DNA from 2 places in the Pseudoxanthomonas sp. LjRoot143 genome. Region 1 is predicted to be linked to the other one. Evidence: predicted binding sites of a transcription regulator. Region 1 holds the regulator's gene; the other holds the start of a gene.
The links. The regulator FliA, encoded in region 1, starts transcription of late flagellar genes. The targets are predictions, from matches to a motif close to TAAAGTTTNNCNNNCNNNGGCCGATAA.
Positions count from the first base shown of each region.

Region 2: a site for FliA is predicted at 1,643-1,669, ahead of ACSQ1W_RS06840 (HD domain-containing phosphohydrolase). Genes of this name have one in related genera too.

Region 1 is NZ_CAXUPM020000001.1:2,049,635-2,053,842, reverse strand. Features, by position in the region: gene ACSQ1W_RS09735 (chemotaxis protein CheA) at 1-233, opposite strand, end outside; gene ACSQ1W_RS09730 (hypothetical protein) at 261-404, opposite strand; gene ACSQ1W_RS09725 (protein phosphatase CheZ) at 442-1,059, opposite strand; gene ACSQ1W_RS09720 (chemotaxis response regulator CheY) at 1,059-1,439, opposite strand; gene ACSQ1W_RS09715 (RNA polymerase sigma factor FliA) at 1,557-2,309, opposite strand; gene ACSQ1W_RS09710 (MinD/ParA family protein) at 2,306-3,184, opposite strand; gene flhF (flagellar biosynthesis protein FlhF) at 3,174-4,208, opposite strand, start outside.
Region 2 is NZ_CAXUPM020000001.1:1,458,759-1,462,966, forward strand. Features, by position in the region: gene lysS (lysine--tRNA ligase) at 1-1,402, shown strand, start outside; gene ACSQ1W_RS06840 (HD domain-containing phosphohydrolase) at 1,810-2,892, shown strand; gene ACSQ1W_RS06845 (ATP-binding protein) at 2,896-4,208, shown strand, end outside.

The DNA.
Region 1 (4,208 bases):
GCGCGCACCAGTCCGAGCGTCTCCTCGGCCGCGTGGCAGAGATTGACCATCGCCTGGATGCCGAGGAAGCCGGCGCCACCCTTCAGCGTGTGGAAGCCGCGGAACACCGCATTGAGCTGGCCGCTGTCGGACGGGTCGTGCTCCAGCGTCACCAGCTGTTCGCCCAGCCGGTCGAGGATCTCCTGTGCTTCGATCAGGAAGTCGGCGGCGATTTCAGGGGTGACGGCAGACATGGGAGGACGGGGTACCGTGGCAGGCGATCAGCGGAAGGGATCGGGCAGGTGCATCGCGTGGGCGTGGCGGCGGCGCAGGAGGCGCCCGACCACGACATCGCACACCAGCAGCAATCCCACGAACAGCAGGACGACGGGATGGCGGGAACGGCGGGCGGAAGCAGCGTGCATGGCAGGTCTCCGGTTCCGCAGCGCACGTCCCCCGGGGCTACAACCCCAGGCCGGACAGCAGGTCGTCGGCGTCGTCCTGCGAAAACGCGTTGCGGTCAAGACCAGCAACGGCCGGGCCGGCGAGTTCTGAACCCTTCTCCTGCTTTTTTTCAGGCGGAGGCAGGCCGAGCGCGCCGAAACCCTCGTGCACGCGGCGCACGATGCCGGCCACGCGACGGATGATCTGGCCGGTGAGGTCCTGGTAGCTCTGCGCCAGCGCCATCTCGGACAGGCCCTTGCCGATGCGCTCCACCAGCGCCGCCTGTTCGGCGGACAGCGCGGTGGCCTTCAGTTCGGTCGCGTAGCCGCGGCACTGCTCGGCCAGGTCGAGGGTCTTGTGGCTGGCCTGTTCGGTCATTTCGACCACGTGGTCCAGGCGCGAGCAGGCGTCGTCGAGTTCGCCGGCATCGGTCGGGGGCAGTTCGCCCAGCGTCTGCGCGAGCTCGCGCGCCAGGCGTCCGAGACCTTGCATCATCGGCTGCGTGCGCCAGGCGGCGATCGCATCCAGTTCCCGGCGCCAACCGGCTTCGTCGCCCTGTTCCAGCGCATCGAGCGCGTGCTGCAGTTTTTCCACCAGCGCCGCGCGCGCACCGGTGGCATCGGCGACGGCGTTCATCAGGCGGCGGCTCCCAGGCGTTCGAAGATCTTGCCCAGCTTCTCTTCCAGCGTCTGTGCGGTGAACGGCTTGATGATGTAGCCGTTCACGCCGTTCTGCGCGGCCTCGATGATCTGTTCCCGCTTGGCTTCCGCGGTCACCATCAGCACCGGCAGCGTCTTGAAGCGGTCGTCGGCGCGGATGGCCTTCAGCAGCTCGATGCCGGTCATGCCCGGCATGTTCCAGTCGGTGACCACGAAATCGAAGCTGCCCTGGCCCAGCGCGGTCAGCGCGGTGGTGCCATCGTCGGCCTCGGCGGTGTTGGTGTAGCCGAGGTCGTTGAGCAGGTTCTTGATGATGCGGCGCATGGTGGAGAAGTCGTCCACGATGAGGATGCGCATGTTCTTGTTGGCGGTCACATCGAACTCCGGTAAAGCGTGCCCGGCGAGGGGCAACGGCAAGGCAGGGGCTGCACGCGGCGGCCTACCGGGGCTTTATCGGCAGGCTGCGGGGATTCTTCAGTCTTGGTCTTCCAGGCCGGCATCGGCCTTCTCGAACACCTGCAGGCGACCGCGCAGGCGCACCATGGCCTGGCCGTGGATCTGGCAGACGCGGGACTCGCTGACGCCCAGCACCGCGCCGATTTCCTTCAGGTTGAGCTCCTGCTCGTAGTACATCGACAGCACCAGCTGCTCGCGTTCGGGCAACTGACCGATGCACTTCACCAACTGCTGGCGGAACTCGCTGCGCTCCAGGTGCTGCTGCGGCGACGGGCCGCCGGTGCGCGTGGTGTTCGGTTCGCCGTGGTCGTCGATATGCGACTCCAGGCTCAGCACCTGGCCGCGCGCGGCGTCTTCCATCAGCCGCAGGTATTCCGGCAGCGGCATCTCCATGGCACTGGCCACTTCGGTGGCGATGGCGGCGCGGCCGGTGCGTTGCTCGATCTCCCGCACGGTGGCGGCGGCCTGGCGGGCGCGGCGGTGCACCGAGCGCGGCACCCAGTCGCCACGACGGATCTCGTCGATCATCGAACCGCGGATGCGGATGGAGGCGTAGGTTTCGAACGAAGCGCCCTGTTCGGCGTCGTAGCTGCGCGAGGCTTCCAGCAGGCCGATCATGCCGGCCTGGATCAGGTCGTCGATCTCCACGCTGGCCGGCAGGCGCGCCGCCAGGTGGTGGGCGATGCGGCGCACCAGGTCGGCGTGCTGGGTGACGAAGTCGTTCGCGCTGCTGCGTTGCACGGCGCGGTACTGGGCGGCGGCGGTGTTCATGCGGCCACCCCCCGCTGGATCAGGCGTTCGACGAAGAACTCGACGTTGCCGCGTGCGCCGACCGGCGGCTGCCAGCGGGCGGTGGTGCGCGCGATGTCGGTGATGGCGCGGGCGGACGGGCTGCCCGGGTAGGCCTTCACGACGGGCTGCTGGCGCTGCACGGCGCGGCGCAGCCAGTCGTCCTGCGGCACGGCGCCCAGGTAGTGCAGGGCGACGTCGCCGAGGAAGCGTTCGCAGACGCGGGCGAGCTTCTCGTACAGCTTCCTGCCTTCGTTGGGGTCGCGGACCATGTTGGCGATGACGTGCACGCGGTCCAGGCCGCGCTCGCGCGCCAGCACCTTGATCAGGGCGTAGGCGTCGGTGATCGAGGCCGGCTCGTCGCAGACCACCACCACGGTGTCCTGGGCGGCCTGGCAGAACGTCAGCACGCTGTCGCTGATGCCGGCGGCGGTGTCCACCACCATGAAGTCGAGCGCGCGTTGCAGTTCGGAGAACACGTTGACCAGGCCGACATGTTCGGCCGGCGTCAGTTCGGCCATGTGGCGGAAACCCGACGAGGCCGGCACCACCAGCACGCCCTCGGGGCCTTCCAGCAGCACGTCCTCGAGTCCGCAGCGGCCGGCGATCAGGTCGGCCAGGGTGAACTTCGGCGACAGGCCGAGCAGTACGTCGACGTTGGCCAGGCCCAGGTCGGCGTCCATCAGCAGCGTGCGCTTGCCCATTTCGGCCAGCGACACGGCGAGGTTGACCGACACGTTGGTCTTGCCCACGCCGCCCTTGCCGCCGGTGACGGCGACGACACGCACGGGATGGAACGCGCCGGGCAACGGCGGGGTGCTGCGGGGATTGGTCTGCAGCGGGTGATCAGGCGACATGGGTGGCCTCGGTCGAGCAGGGTTCGTCGGCTTCGCGGCGCAGCTGGTCCAGCCGCAGCACGAGGTGGGCGCTGTTGGCGCGGTGGAGGTCGTCGGGGACGCGCTGGCCGTCGGTCACCCAGGTCATCGGCAACTGGTGGTCGACCACCACGCTCAGCGCGCTGCCCAGGCGTCCGGTCTCGTCCAGCTTGGTCAGCACCACGCCTTGCGGCTGCACGGTGCTGAAGCGGCGGACCACTTCGTCCAGGTCGGAGAAGTGCGAATTGGCCGGCAGGCACAGCAGGGTCTTCACCTGGCCCGAGGCGCGCAGCCAGTTGAGCTGGCCGACCAGGTTGCGGTCGCGCTGGCCCAGGCCGGCGGTGTCGATCAGCACCAGCTTGTAGTCGCGCAGACGCTCCAGCACCAGCGCCAGGGTCTGCGCGCTGTCGGCCTCGTGCACGGCGATGCCGAGCTGGCGGCCGTAGCCGTGCAGCTGCTCGCGGCCGCCGACGCGGACGGTGTCGGTGGTGACCAGAGCGACATCGCGGGCGTTGTGGCGCTGCGCGAAGCAGGCCGCCAGCTTGGCGATGGTGGTGGTCTTGCCGGCGCCGGTCGGGCCGACCAGGGCGATGACGCCGCCGGTGTCGAGCAGATCGGTGTCGAGCACCGGCAGCTTCTTCGACAGCAGGCCCAGCATCAGGCCGCGGCCGCGATGCAGTTCGGTGTCGGCGGGAATCTGCAGGGCGATGTCGCGGGTGATGCCGGCGTCGAAGCCGTAGTCTTCCATCAGCTCCATCGCCTGCATGCGCACCGGCGAGCCGCGCAGGCGTTCGTCGGTGAGGCGATGCATCTCGCGCTCGATCATCTCGCGCATGGCGGACAGTTCGCCGCGCATCTGCACCAGCTGCTCGTCGCTCTCCCGCGCTTCCGCGGCGTTGTCGGTGACGACCGTCAGCGTCGGCACGGTGATGGCGGCCGGCATCGGGGCCGGTGCGGCGGCGGTCACGCGGGTGGCGTGCAGTGCGGCGACCGGTGCCGGTTCGGG
Region 2 (4,208 bases), 590 kb from region 1:
CACCGACTATGCAGGCGACCTGCAGACGCAGTACGAGGACGCCGATCTGTGGTCCGGCGAGGCACTGGAAGGCAGCGGCCGGCAGGTGAAGCTGGCCGGCCGCCTGATGGCCAAGCGCGTGATGGGCAAGGCCAGCTTCGTGCAGATCCAGGACGAGTCCGGCCGCATCCAGCTGTTCCTGCAGGCCAACACGCTGGGCGCGGCCTACGATGCGTTCAAGGGCTGGGACATCGGCGATATCGTCGGTGTCGAGGGTGGGCTCACCCGCACCCGGACCGGCGAACTGTCGGTGAAAGCCGAGGCCCTGCGCCTGCTGACCAAGTCGCTGCGTCCGCTCCCGGACAAGTGGCACGGTCTGTCGGACGTGGAGCAGCGTTACCGCCAACGCTACGTCGACCTGATCGTTACCCCGGAAGCACGCGCGGTGTTCATCAAGCGCTCGCGCATCATCCGCGCGATCCGTGAATGGCTGGATACCCGGCGCTTCCTCGAGGTCGAGACGCCGATGATGCATTACATCCCCGGCGGCGCTGCGGCCAAGCCGTTCACCACCCACCACAACGCGCTGGACCTGGACCTGTACCTGCGCGTGGCACCGGAGCTGTACCTGAAGCGCCTGGTGGTCGGCGGCCTTGAGCGGGTCTACGAGATCAACCGCAACTTCCGCAACGAGGGTGTCAGCACCCGCCACAACCCCGAATTCACCATGCTCGAACTGTACGAGGCCTATGCCTCGTACACCGAGATCATGGACCTGACCGAAGGCGTCATCCGCGACGTGGCGCACGAGGTGCTGGGTACCGGGCAGGTCGTCTGGGACGGGCAGGACATCGATCTGGAGCCGGCGTTCCGCCGCTGGCGCATGGACGAGGCCGTCCGCCACCACAACCCCGAGATCAGCGCCGCCGACTGCACCGATCGCGACGCGCTCGTGCGTCACTGCGAGCGCCTGAAGATCCATGTGAAGCCGTCGTACGGCTGGGGCAAGCTGCTGCTGGAGATCTTCGAGAAGACGGTGGAGCACACCCTGGTGCAGCCGACCTTCATCACCGACCATCCGGTGGAGGTGTCGCCGCTGGCCCGCGCCAACGACGACCAGCCGGGCTATACGGACCGGTTCGAGCTGTTCATCAGCGGCAAGGAGATCGCCAACGGCTTCTCCGAACTCAACGATCCCGAGGACCAGGCGGCGCGCTTCATGGCGCAGGTCCAGGCCAAGGAAGGCGGCGACGACGAGGCGATGCACTTCGATGCCGACTACATCCGCGCACTGGAAGTCGGGCTGCCGCCGACCGGCGGCCTGGGTATCGGCGTCGACCGCCTGGTCATGCTGCTGACCGGCTCCGATTCGATCCGTGACGTCTTGCTGTTCCCGTATATGCGTCCTGAAAGCCAAGGCTGAACACGACGTCCCGGCGCGCCAACGAAGTGACGCTCCGGGGCAGAATACGCACCCGTCCGGATGACGCGGCGGGGCCACTGCTGCGGAAAGGGCGGTCGTCGGATGGCCGTTCCGCCGCCAGCTACCCGCCACGGACTGGCCGGGAGGGCGGCAAATCCGTGACGGAGGTCAATTTGTTGAGTCCCGACAGGTCGTGGCGGCAGCTGGCACGCTTCCTGCGTCGCTTTACGCGCAGGACGGTCAATTTTCCGCCGCCCGCGCCGATAGAGATCAGGGGAGGGGGCCCCGTGATTCGCATCGGTTCCCTTCGTGGTTCACGGACCCCGCCCGGGACCGTGCCGCCGGACAGGACTGACGACATGTTGGATGCGAGCCCCGCCGGAGTATCCTTGCCCGACAGCCACGCGATGTGGCCACAAGGGGTGGGTAACGCTTTGAACATCGTCATCGTCGACGATCAGACGTCTGCGCGCACGATGCTGCGCCATGTCATCGAGGACATCGCGTCCGAGCTGGCCGTCCATGATTTCGGCGATCCGCTGGCCGCACTGGAATGGTGCGAGAAGAACCGTACCGACCTGCTGCTGGATTACCGCATGCCGGGCATGGACGGGCTGGAGTTCGCACGGCGCTTCCGCCGGCTGCCGATGCACCGCGACATCGCGATCATCCTGATCACGGTAGTCGGCGACGAACCGATCCGCCAGGCGGCGCTGGAAGCGGGCGTCATCGATTTCCTGGTCAAGCCGGTGCGGCCGCGCGAACTGCGCGCCCGCTGCCGCAACCTGCTGCAGCTCCGCCAGCAGTCCGAGAACGTCAAGCAGCGCGCCCTGTCGCTGGAGCAGCGCCTGCTGTCCAGCATGCACGAGGTCGAGGAGCGCGAACGCGAGACCCTGTCGCGCCTGGCGCGCGCCATCGAGTACCGCGACAGCGGCACCAGCGCCTACCTGGAACGCATGGCCCACGTGGCCGGCCTGATCGCCGAGCAGCTCGGCTTGCCGGAAGACGAGGTGCGCACCATCGAGATGGCGGCGCCGCTGCACGACATGGGCAAGATCGCGATCCCGGATTCTGTGCTGATGAAAGCCGGTCCGCTGACCGCGGACGAAACCGAGGTCATGCGCCGCCACCCCAAGATCGGTCACCAGCTGCTGTCCGGCAGCCAGAACCGCTTCATCCAGACCGGTGCGCTGATCGCGCTGCGGCACCACGAGCGCTACGACGGCAGCGGCTATCCCGATGGCCTCGTCGGCGAGCAGATCCCGTTGGAAGCGAGGATAGTGGCGGTTGCGGACGTGTTCGATGCCCTGATCTCGCCGCGGCCGTACAAGAAGGCATGGGAAAAGGACGCCGCGCTGGCTTACCTGTACGCCCAGCGCGGTCGCCTGTTCGATCCCGCATGTGTCGACGCGCTGATCCGTGGGCGGGCGCGGCTGGACGACATCTGCGAACGCTATTCGACGGTGCAGAGCCGTCCAGGGATGGAGTGAGCCATGACCAATCCCATCAGCTGGATCAAGTCCCGACTGGCGCATCGCGGCGACAGCGAGCACGGCCAGGCGCTGATCCGCGTCGCGTTGATCTCCATCATCCTGGCCTACGCGCTGCTGCCGTCCTCGCGCGCCGCATTGCCGGCTGACCAGTACACCATCGTCCTGACCATCATCACCTCCGGCCTGGTCAACGGCCTGGGCATCTTCGCGTGGCTGCTCGTGCAGCCGGGCCAGTCGCACGTCCGTCGCGGCCTGGGCATGGTCGCCGACTACGGCCTGCTGGCCGCGGCGATGAACGGCATGGGCGAGCCGCTGTCGTGGGCGTACGTCGTGCTGATGTGGATCACGGTCGGCAACGGCCTGCGCTACGGCAACCGCTACCTGGTCGTCGCGGTGGCAATGGCCAGCACCGCGTTCGCCGCGGTGGTCGCCATGAACGACTACTGGAACGCCAACCTGACGCTGGGCGTGGGCCTGGTGCTTGGCCTCATCGCGGTGCCGATGTACCTGTCCGGCCTGCTGCGCGACCTGACCCGCGCCACCGACGAAGCGCGCCGCGCGAACGAGGCCAAGAGCCGCTTCCTCGCGAACATGAGCCATGAGTTCCGCACGCCGCTGAACGGTCTGGCGGGCATGTCCGAACTGCTGGCGACGACGCGCCTGGATGCGGAGCAGCGCGAGTGCCTGTCCACGATCCAGGCCTCCACGCGCACCTTGCTGGGCCTGGTCGAGGACGTGCTGGACATCTCCGCGATCGAGGCGGGCAAGGTCAAGCTCAACGTGGTGGAGTTCTCGCCACGCGAACTGGTCGACAACATCGGTCTGATCCTGATGCCGCAGGCGCGCGGCAAGCAGGTGCGCTACGAAGGCGTCGTCGACGATGCGATCCCGCTCAAGCTGCGCGGCGACGCCGGCCACCTGCGGCAGGTGCTGCTGAACCTGGCCGGCAACGCGGTCAAGTTCACCGACGAGGGCGAAGTACGCGTGGTCGTCACGCCGACCCTGGTCGAAGGCAGCCAGGTGCGCCTGCGCTTCACGGTCACCGACACCGGCATCGGCGTACCGCTCGCGCTGCGCGAGCGACTGTTCGAGGCGTTCGAGCAGGCCGACGTCAGCCTGTCGCGCCGCTACGGTGGCACCGGTCTGGGCACCACGATCGCCAAGGGCCTGACCGAGGCGATGGGCGGCACCATCGGGTTCGAGAGCCATGAACAACGCGGCAGCTGCTTCTGGGTCGAACTGCCGTTCGAAGCGGTACCCGAGCGCGTTGTGGTGCCTGCGGTGCACGGCCATGCGGAGTGGCTCCAGGAAGA